DNA from 2 places in the Martinezella sp. CNPSo 3795 genome. Region 1 is predicted to be linked to the other one. Evidence: riboswitches for the same ligand, from Rfam matches in the RefSeq annotation. Region 1 holds a riboswitch; the other holds the start of a gene.
The links. Region 1 has a riboswitch for FMN ahead of AC13QY_RS24065 (3,4-dihydroxy-2-butanone-4-phosphate synthase). Riboswitches for the same ligand answer to the same signal wherever they lie in the genome.
Positions count from the first base shown of each region.

Region 1 (5,349 bases):
TTCAGGAGGCAGCCTGAGCGTCCTTGCCGGCGTTGAGCGAAGGTGACCGGTTTCTTTATAGAATAGGAGGAAAAGCGTGACTAAGCAGTACCTTTTGGCAGGATTGCCTGACCGGAAACCAGACCCCCTGCTTGCCCTTATCAAGAAATTCGCGAGCAATGAGCGTCTCGATAAGATCGATCTCGGCGTAGGTGTATACCGGGACGGAACCGGTAGGACTCCTGTCATGGCAGCGGTCAAGTCCGCAGAGCATCATCTGTGGGAAACTCAGGACACAAAGTCCTACATCGGTCCCGAGGGTGATCCGTCATTCGTATCGCTTTTGACACACGAGGTGTTCGGCGAAGGAACGGTGACCGAAAAATTGGCTGGGGTGCAGACGCCGGGTGGAACTGCTGCCTTGCGTCTTAGCGCTGAAATCCTCGCCCATGACAAGGACCGGACCATTTGGATTGGAACACCGACCTGGGCAAACCATAATGCGATCTTCGGGACGGTTGGCTTGAGCATTAAGACATATCGCTTCTTCGATCCCCGGAGCCAAGCCGTCCATGTCGATGAGATGCTTTCTGCCTTTGAGAGCGCACAATCAGGCGACGCAATCCTACTGCATGCAAGCTGCCACAATCCGACCGGAGCAGCTATTTCGAAAGAGGCTTGGTCGGCGATTGCTGAGGTAGTCGCGCGGAAAGGCCTCATCCCGCTATTCGATAACGCCTATCAAGGTTTGGGACGCGGCTTTGTACAGGATGCCGAAGGCATGCTGACCGTGTTGAATGCAGCGGATGAGGCCATCGTGGCCATATCATGCTCCAAGTCCTTCTCGCTTTATCGCGAGCGAACCGGCGCGGCATTCGTGTTGGGCAACTCGGCAACAGACCTGAACAAAGGCGTCGCTAATTTCGCGTACCATGCGCGCGCCAGCTATTCGATGCCACCTGCTCACGGTGCGGCCATTGTGGCGGCTGTGCTTGGCGATCCGGGCCGTCGAAAGCTGTGGATCGACGAACTTGCCTCGATGCGAAGCCGGGTCTCTGAAATCAGAACAGCGCTGGCAGACCGGCTTTCCATCTACGCCCCTCGACTTTCCGCTGTCGCAGGCCAGGAAGGAATGTTTTCACTTCTCCCGGTCACGCCCGAGAACGTCACGCACCTCCGAGAGGTTCATGGCATCTACATGCCTGACTCTGGTCGCGTAAATCTCGCAGGCCTGCGTATCGAACAGGTTGATCTGGCGTCCCAGGCAATCGGTGAACTGCTGTGATGCTAACCGCCACGAGCCAGCTGCTTCACGCGTGGGCTCGTGGCGCAGGGCTCACGCACGAGTTGGCGTAAGCCTATTGATAAGGAACTGCGCTCGTCACCGTTCGGCTCCTGTGACGTCGCGAAACACCGGCACAGCGAGGGTCGCACCCGCGTGTGCCAGCGTCGAGAACGGTGTAGCCCACACGAAACGTTCGGAAATTCGCGTCAACACATAGGGTGGGGATGCTTCCTTCACAAACTCCCTCGCAGCATTCGCTTCTTTCGCATAATATTGCTTTGTCTAATCGACAATTCTGCTGCTCTCGACGTGAACCGCCCTACCGACCAGGATGTCGTCGATAGAAACTGTGTGGAGCCATGCCTCCTCACAGTGACAGATGAAGTCGCCGGATATCAGCACATTGGAATACAGGCGACTTACATATTGGAAGATCAAATGTCGTTCCGCTATGCCGATGAGGTCGTCGAACTGAAGCCATCCGATACCTTGGTTATTCGACGGCCGCGGCATCCATGGACGTGAAAGCCTGCGTCAGGCACCAGCCGAGTATTCGTTTATATTTAGCCTGCGAAACTGACCTGATTTTCATGACATTAAAATATTTTCAAACGAATTGAACCGCCCGAGATGCCCCGTTATCCATTTAGCGAACGATGGAAGCACCCGCAGTATGAGCTGCGCAACCGGGACATGGGAATGAACAAGTTAATCCGGCAGCCGCCGATCATTGATGCATCCGATATCAAAAAAGTCGGCTTCATTGGACCCGAGGGGACCTGGACACATCAAGCGACACTTGAGCTCTTCAGCAACGGCCCTGGACTGGTACCCTTTAAGGATGGCCTCTTCGAGGCGTACGCATCGGGAATGGTTGACGCTATCTGTGCACCGGTTACGACCTCTCTAGTCGGGACCACTCCATATCTCGATCAAATTCTTGCTCTCCCCTCGGTTACGGTTATTGCGGAATATCCCCGTTTGTTAAGCTACAGCCTGATCGCGAGCAAAGACGCCACTTTCTCGTCGATAACAAAGGTGCTCGGTCATCCCGTGGCTCTGGAAGAGGTCAGGGCTTGGATCGACGAGAACATGCCGGGAGTGGAGCGTGAGAGCCGCCTGGGCACTGTCGCTTATATCGCCGAGGAGAATTCACCAAAGCTTGCAGCTTTCGGGCCGGGCCTAGGCGCAAAACTTTACGACCTCCAGGAACTCCGCACCGGTATCGAAGCGGGTCTCCACAACGTTACGCGTTGGTGGGTTCTTGGCAAAGATATCGCCCGGCCGACCGGCTTCGACAGAACGACGATTGTGCTTCGTAGCGACGAAGCGTCGATCAGCTCGCAGCTTGCGACCTTTGTGAATTCCGGGCTGTCCATCCTCAATATCTACGAGCGCCCTACGCGCGAACGGTTGGACATCCATCAATACGTGATTGATTTCGCCGGACACGTTGAGGCTGAATCACAGCTTGCGCAGTTAGTATTGAGGGATGATATCCGCATGTTGGGGTCCTATCCCAGAAGATACTAGCTGTCCTCCGGTAGCTACTACAAAATGCGTTGGTAGCGGCATGAAATGTCGAAGAATATTGAAATGAGAAATTTGTGTTCATGAACGATCAATCGCGTGGACCATGGAAGAGCTTTGAAACGGTGGAATTCGCCACCATGGAATGGCCGACTGGTTCAACCACCGACGACTTCTGAAGTCCATCGCGAATACACCGCCAGCCGAAGCTGAAGAGCGGTACTACGTTGGACGAAGCAGCCGTGGCCGCATAGCTTAGGCAAAATGGCCTCCGCCAAACACGCTGCGGTTCAGTACGCAGATCAGGCCGCGCATGATTCATCATGGGATCGCTTCTGAAGTGACCAGTTCCGATGCGATGACGAGGTCGCCCTCGTTCTCTCTGTGGCGGTTGCCGGCGACGAGGATGATCTCACCACGACCGATAGCGGCGATTGCATCTTCAATTAGGGAAAATGCCATTTCTCTGCCTTTAAAGGGTTAGCCCCAAACCGCGCCGTACATGGATCATGACGAGCCACCACTTAGCCTTGGCGAACAAGCATTCGAACGCTGTAGCTGCGCAGCGCCTTTGTGCGTGCTCTCTTCCATCCGGATTATACCATCGTCTCCGGCATTTTATCGGATCTGCTAACCTCCCCGGGTGCTGCCGGAAGCGCTCGCGGGTTCCGGATCTTCCCGATACCGCCGGCGGGGAATCGCTTCCCGCCCTGAGAACGATATCAGCAAAGGAGACAAATGGCGGAGTTCTCAAGCGCCCGTTCTCCCAATTGCGAATGAAACAGCGGCCGCTGCGTGAGGAAATGTGGACTAGGAAACGCAGAAGGCATCCGCGATTGCCAGGAAGCTGGCCGCTTTCAAGCTCGCACCTCCGACAAGAGCACCACTTACATTCTCGCAGGTAATGATTTCGCGGGCGTTCTCCGCCTTGACGGATCCGCCGTAAAGCAACCGCGTCTTCGGGCCGTGGTCGGCAAACTGTGCATCCAACCAATTCCGTATAAATTGGTGCACGCCGGCAATTTCGTCGACTGTCGGAGTCTTGCCACTCCCTATTGCCCACACTGGCTCATACGCTACGACGAAGTCGCCCTGCCCCGCCTCCGAAGGCAGAGAAGCTGTCAACTGCTCCGAGAGAACTTGGAGCGTACGCCCCTCGTGCATTTCACTTTCGGTCTCTCCGATACAAACGATCGGAGTGACCCCCGCTGACAGTGCCTGGCGGACCTTCCGGCACACAACGGCGCTGGTTTCTGATCTCAGTGTCCGTCGCTCGGAGTGACCAATGATAACCCACTTTGCCCCGCAATTGGCGAGCATGGCCGCGGAGACGTCTCCCGTGAATGCGCCTGTCTGTTCGTCGCTGCAGTCCTGCGCGCCGATTTCGAGCAGCGACGTGGCGACGCCCTCTACAGCGGAGCGAACCAAGGTCAGAGGCGGGCAGATGACCATGTCGACGAAAAGAGACAAATCCACACTTCTCGATGCCGTCTGAGCGAGTTCGTCCAGCGACGAGATCATTCCGTTCATCTTCCAATTGCCGACGAGCAGCGGCCGGACACGGTGTTCCATCTAACTAACCTCATCAATATTGTCGGAAGAGGACACGCAGAAGCACTCGGCGGTAGCCAGGTTATCTTCGACGGTGCCCGTTTCGAGAATGAAGAATGTTGGCTGGCGAACAAGCCTCGCCAGTCCATTGGGCCGAATCCTTGAATCAGTCCTTCAAGCGTCCCACGAAGTCGCGGACAACCTTCCACGAGCGGGCCACCGACGGATGGCTCACACGCTCCTTCGTCGAGTGCAGGTGCTGCAGTTCGGTTCCAATGCCCACCGTATCCAGTCCAGGGATGCGGTTGACGAAAAAGCCGAGCTCGAGGCTGCAGGAGGATACAAGAACTTCTGGTTCGCGACCGTGGACAGTCTTGAAAGCTGCTACGGCTGCGGGAACAGATTTCGAATTCGGGGTCGGCGGAAACTCCGGGGCGTCCAGTCCGAACTGCTTGAACTCCGTTCTGCCGCCGGCCATCTCGGCCAGCTCACGCATGCGTTCAAAGATGTCGTGCTTTCGCGAGGACACACCCGCCGTAATCGTGCAGGTGAAAGTCAATCCGTCGTCGGTCGCACGCACGGTCCCGAGGTTGCTTGAACTCTCCACGAGGCCGTCGATGGACCTGCTCATGCTGATGACGCCATTGGGCAGAAGAGCCGCAATGCGGCCGACACGGCGGGTTGCTGTCTGCGAATAGATCCGGGATGAAAGTTCTGCGTCAGTTACAGTGACCTTCAGACCCGGGTCGGCGACCAAGAACTCGCTCTTGAGCGTCGCTTCAAGCTCCTTGATAGCATCCAGAATTGCAGCTTTATCGGCTTGCTGAACCACGAGCACGAGTTCGCCATGTGCTGGGATGACGTTGTTCTGGGCCCCACCCTCAAAGCGGCCAATCCGGACATCGTACGTCTTCGCCAGTGAGTTGAGGATGCGCGCCAGAACCACAATGCCGTTGGCTCGCTCGAGGTGGATGTCAAATTCGCAATGTCCTCCGAGCAGCCCG
Region 1 is NZ_JBXSOQ010000010.1:52,865-58,213, reverse strand. It holds gene AC13QY_RS24080 (aromatic amino acid transaminase) at 77-1,264, shown strand; gene AC13QY_RS24075 (prephenate dehydratase) at 1,964-2,797, shown strand; partial or broken gene AC13QY_RS24070 (IS3 family transposase) at 2,893-3,048, shown strand; gene AC13QY_RS24065 (3,4-dihydroxy-2-butanone-4-phosphate synthase) at 3,116-3,256, opposite strand; FMN riboswitch at 3,370-3,516, opposite strand; gene tpiA (triose-phosphate isomerase) at 3,605-4,366, opposite strand; gene pepD (beta-Ala-His dipeptidase) at 4,512-5,349, opposite strand, start outside.

Region 2 (5,349 bases), on a different contig from region 1:
CGCGCCCATGCAGGATCGTTCGCCACAGGATTATATCGAAGCCTTCACGGCGGCCGGCTTCGATGTTTCGGTCAGGCGTTTCGGCTATGATGGTTTTGTGCGTGCCACCAAGGATCGGAAATATTATCCGAGCATTCTCGATGCGTTGAGCTATCCAGCCGAATACAAGCTGCTGTTCCGGCTGGAGAAGCGTATCTGATATGGAGACGATCGACCGAAAGGGCGGCAGCGCGCTCTGGCATCAGATCGGCGAGATCCTGGCGGCCGATATTGCCGCCGGGACTTTCGCGCCCGGAGAGAAATTGCCGACCGAGCCCGAGCTGATGCGGCGGTTCGGCGTCAGCCGTTTCACCGTGCGGCAGGCGCTGGGGCACTTGGAGCAGCGTGGATTGGTCCGCGCCGAACAGGGGCGGGGAACCTTCGTTCATAGGGGCGTGCTCGACTATACGCTGTCGAAACGCACCCGCTTCCACAAAAATCTGATCGAGCAAGGTTTCGAACCGGGCGGCGAGCTGCTCGTTCACGAGATCGTGCCGGCGACCGAACGCGTCGCGGCCCATTTAAAGATCGCAATCGGCGCGTCGGTCATCCATCGTCGCGGTGTCATGACGGCCGACGGTATTCCAGTGGAATTGGGGGATTCCTATTATCCGGCCGAACGTTTTCCCGATTTCGATCAGGCTAGATTGAGGCATCCGACAATCTCGGCAGCGCTCGCCAGCTATGGCGTCACCGACTATGAGCGCTTGTCGACGGAGATCGAGGCGCGCATGCCGACGGCCGACGAGGCGCGGATCCTGCGCCAGCCGAAATCCGCGCCGTTGCTGGTGACGCGCAAGGTGGATGCGGATACCGACGGAGTGCCGATCACCTATTCGGAATCGGTCTGGCCGGCCGAGCGCACTACATTCAATCTCGATCTGCGGTGAGAGCGCCGGAGAGCCCTTGAGGCTCTTCGCGAGCTTGAACTAGCGGTGGGAGAGGATATTGACCACCTTGCCGAAGGGGTCGCGGACGTAGAAGCGGCGGACACCCCACGGCTCGTCCGTCAGGTCATACAATATGCCGAAGCCCATGGAGGTGGCGCGCTGATAAAGCGTATCGACATCGTCGACTTCGATGGAAAGGTCGGGGACGAGCGTTCCCGAACCGCCCTCGCTGGCGACGCTGATCTGCGGCACTGTTGCCGCTTCAGAGGCGAAGGTCAGGATCCAGCCGTGATCCATGACGATGTCGAGGCCGAGCAGGTCGTGGTAGAAAAGACGGGCCGTGGCGGGATCGGCGGCGGACAGGTTCGGGATGATGCGTAGGACGGTCACTGACGTTTCTCCCTTGTGATGTGGAGGCGAGCTCTAGCCGCGCCTCCACGATGCTGGTTCAGACCGTGACGGCCGGCAGCAACTTGGCGCGCTCCGCCAGGATGTGGCGGCAGGCGCTGGCGACTTCCCGGCCCTTGATGATGAAATGTTCCTTGAAGAACTGGATGTGGGCTTCCGACTCCTGGAAGTGATGCGGGGTCAGGACTGCCGACAGGATCGGCACGCCGGTGTCCAGCTGGACGCGCATCATAGCATCAAGAACCGTATTGGCGACAAATTCATGGCGATAGATGCCACCGTCGACAACGAAAGCGGTGGCAACGATTGCGGAATAACGGCCGTTGCGGGCGAGCGTCTGAGCATGCAGCGGAATTTCCAAGGCGCCGGGCACGTCGAAGATATCGATCGGCGATGCACCTTCCGTCGTCTGCCATTCGGCAACGAAGGAGTCGACCGAGCGATCGACGATATCGGCATGCCAGCGAGCCCGAATGATCGCGACGCGGCTCGGCTGGGTAGAAATCGAAATGGTCATGAATTTTGCCTTTCAAGGGTTGTTGTCAAATATCCCTTGGGCGAACACGCAACATCGCGGCATCCCTCGCGCGGAGGAGGTGCGATCCTGCTTGCTCTCTTCCATCCGGACTATACCGTCGGCTCCGGCATCTCACCGGATCTGCTGACCCTTCCGAAAGCTCGGAAGGCGCTCGCGGGCTCGAGGAAACTCCCCATACCGCCGGTGGGGAATTGCACCCCGCCCTGAGAACGTCCGGACTATAAATGCTTTCTCTCATGAAAATCAAAGAAAAACGCCGGGCTTCTGACCCGGCGTCCGCGAATAATTTTCCAAAATGACCCTGCGACGCAGGGTGCTTTCTCAATCCTGAATCACGAGCAGATCGGAGGAGGCGAAGCGCAGCGTCACCTTCTCGCCGACGCTCGGAGGCATCATCCCGGGGCTGTTGAACATGTCGAAGGAAATCGTGTTGCCAGCAACGTTCATGCGGGTGCGAATGACCGAACCCAGGAAGTGTGCCGAAGAGACTTCGCCCGTGAGAGCGGTATCGCCTTTGGCTGATTCCGCCAGCGAACCGGCTTCCGGACGCAGGGCAAGCGATACGGTATCGCCTGGCTTGTAGGCCGTCACCGACTGCTTCAGGGTCACGCCCTGATCGCCGATCATGATGCGGTTGCTATCGGGATCGACGACCTTGCCTTCGATCAGGTTCAGCGTACCGACGAAGGAAGCGACGAAGCGGGTTGCCGGCGTGTTGTAAATCTCGAAAGGCGTGCCGATCTGATCGGCGCGACCGGCATTCATGACGACGATGCGATCCGAGATCGACAGGGCTTCTTCCTGGTCGTGGGTCACGAAAACGGTGGTGATGCCGAGCTGCTGCTGGATGGCGCGGATTTCTTCGCGCAGCGAGATGCGGATCTTCGCGTCGAGCGCCGAAAGCGGCTCGTCGAGCAGCAGCACCTGCGGCTTGACGGCGATAGCGCGGGCGAGCGCCACGCGCTGCTGCTGGCCGCCGGACATCTGATAGGGATAGCGGCCGGCGAGATGATCGAGCTTGATGAGAGCCAGCATCTCCTTGACGCGCTTATCGATGTCGGGCTTTGCCATGCCGGCCACCTTGAGGCCGAAAGCGACGTTGTCGTGCACCGTCATGTTCGGGAACAGCGCGTAGGCCTGGAACACCATGCCGATATTCCGCTGGTTCGGTTTTAACGCCCGCTGATCCTTGCCGTTGATCGACAGGGTGCCGGCGGTCGGCGTTTCGAAACCGGCGATCATGCGCAGCACGGTCGTCTTGCCGCAGCCCGATGGTCCAAGGAAGGAGATGAATTCTCCCTTCTCGATTTGCATATTGAAATCGTGAACGACCTGAACTTCGCCGAATGATTTCTTGATGTGGGTGAGTTCGAGAAAAGCCATGGTGAGAAGCCTTACGCCTTAACCGGAGCCAGTTTTGAGAAGCGGGAAACGAGCTGCAGCAGACCCATGCTAAGCCAGGTGACAGCAAGCGCAATGATGGCGAGCGCCGAGGATTGATAAGCCTGGTTGGCGCCGACGAGCTGCATGTAAGGGCCGAAAGCCGGACGATTGAGCAGCGAGGCCATCGTGAATTCGCCCATGACGATCGCCAGCGTGATGAATGCGCCGGAGAGGACGCCGCTCATGACATTGGGGAAAATGCAGCGGAGCATGATGGTTGTCCACTTCGCGCCAAGGCTTTCTGCGGCTTCCGTCAGGGTGCCGACATCGATCGTGCGCATCGCCGTGTCGACTGAACGATACATATAGGGGAGCGCCAAGACAATATAGGAGCAGACAAGAAGGAAGTTCGTCGTCTGCTCGAAGCCTGTCAAAGGCAGGATCGATGACGAATTGTAGAGGCGCAGATAGCCGAAGACGATGACGATGGCGGGGATGACCAGCGGCATCAGCGTGATGAACTCGACGATCGGGCGTATTTGGGGCAAACGGAGGCGCACCCAATAAGCCGTAGGCACCACGATCAACATGCCGAAGATGATGGTCAGCAAGGCCATGAGCATCGAATAGCCGAACGCATACAGGAAGTGAGCGTCCGAAACGACTGATGCATAGGCGTCAAAACTATAGGCGTCGCGACGCATGCGCAGTGAGAATTCCAGCGTACCGATGAGCGGAACGATGAAATAGATAGCGCCGATGACAACAGCGATCCAGGCAAAGAATTTTTGCAGCTTCATTTCTGCCACCGTTCCGCGCGAATACGCATGATGATGTAGATCACATTGGAAATGCCAGTGATGACGATCATGCCGAGCGCCATTGCATAGCCGAGATTGGCGTTGTGCAGCACGTCGCCGCGGATTTGCGCGTAGAGCTGGATCGGGATGATGTTCAGCGAGCTGCCCGTCAGCGCGATGGCCGTTGCGATGGCGCCGAAGGCGTTGGCAAACAGCAGCAGCGTCGTGCCAAGCAGGCTCGGCCAGAGAATGGGGAGCGCCACCATGAGCCAATATTGTCTCGTGGTCGCCCCGAGGATGGATGCGGCTTCACGCCATTCCTTTTTCATGCCGTCCAGCGCCGGCGTGATAATCAGCACCATCAGCGGAATCTGGAAGTACATATAGGTGATGGTCAAGCCGACGAAGCTGTAGAGATTGAAGCCTGTGGAATAGAGATTGAAACCCAACCAATCCCTCATCAGCAGCGTGACGAGGCCCAGGCGACCGATCGTGGCGATGAACGCAAAAGCCAGTGGTACGCCGGCGAAATTTGAGGCGACACCGGAAAAGGTAAGGAAGGCATGGCGCACCCAGGCCGGAAGTCCGCCCATGACCAGCGCCCAGGCCAGATAAAAGCCGATCAACGCGCCGCCGAGCGCCGAGGCGACCGAAACCCTGATGCTGATCCAATAGGAGTCCAAGATGGATTTCGTGAACAGATCGCCGATGTTCTTCAGCGTCAGGCCGCCGTCCGGCGTCAGAAAAGCGCCAGCGATCAGATAGATTGTCGGCAAAATCAGAAACAGCAGCGCGAAGATCAGGAAGGGCGCTATGCCCAGCCAGTCAACGACCACGCGTTTGTTGATCAAGGGCGTGGTGCTGATGGTCGATGTTGTCACGGTGCTCATGATTGGCCCAATCCGCGGCGTCAAAAAACGGAAAACCTCCCCGCCGAAGCGGGGAGGCCAAGTCAGTTGTGATTACTGCACGTTCGAACCGACGACGGAATCCCACTTCGTGGTGATGGCGGTCTTGCCGGCATCCTGTTCTTCTAGCGTCGGGAAGACGGCCTTTTCATAGGCGGCAGCCGGCGGCAGCTTGTCGAGAAGTTCCTGCGGAACCTTCTTATTCTTCGCCAGGTCGTTGAAGCGGATCGGGTGGCAATAGCCCTTCAGCCAGCCGATCTGGCCTTCGTCGGAATAGAGGAATTCCATCCAGAGCTTGGCAGCGTTCGGATGCGGAGCGAAAGCCGAGATCGCCTGGACGTAGACACCAGCGATAACGCCGGAAGCCGGAACAGTGACGTCGA
Region 2 is NZ_JBXSOQ010000004.1:22,707-28,055, forward strand. It holds gene AC13QY_RS13490 (class I SAM-dependent methyltransferase) at 1-199, shown strand, start outside; gene phnF (phosphonate metabolism transcriptional regulator PhnF) at 201-929, shown strand; gene AC13QY_RS13500 (VOC family protein) at 969-1,319, opposite strand; gene AC13QY_RS13505 (6,7-dimethyl-8-ribityllumazine synthase) at 1,378-1,854, opposite strand; FMN riboswitch at 1,944-2,090, opposite strand; gene AC13QY_RS13510 (ABC transporter ATP-binding protein) at 2,197-3,258, opposite strand; gene AC13QY_RS13515 (ABC transporter permease) at 3,270-4,058, opposite strand; gene AC13QY_RS13520 (ABC transporter permease) at 4,055-4,948, opposite strand; gene AC13QY_RS13525 (ABC transporter substrate-binding protein) at 5,021-5,349, opposite strand, start outside.
Region 2: linked by a shared signal. The riboswitch ahead of AC13QY_RS13505 (6,7-dimethyl-8-ribityllumazine synthase) and the one ahead of AC13QY_RS24065 (3,4-dihydroxy-2-butanone-4-phosphate synthase) in region 1 are both predicted to bind FMN.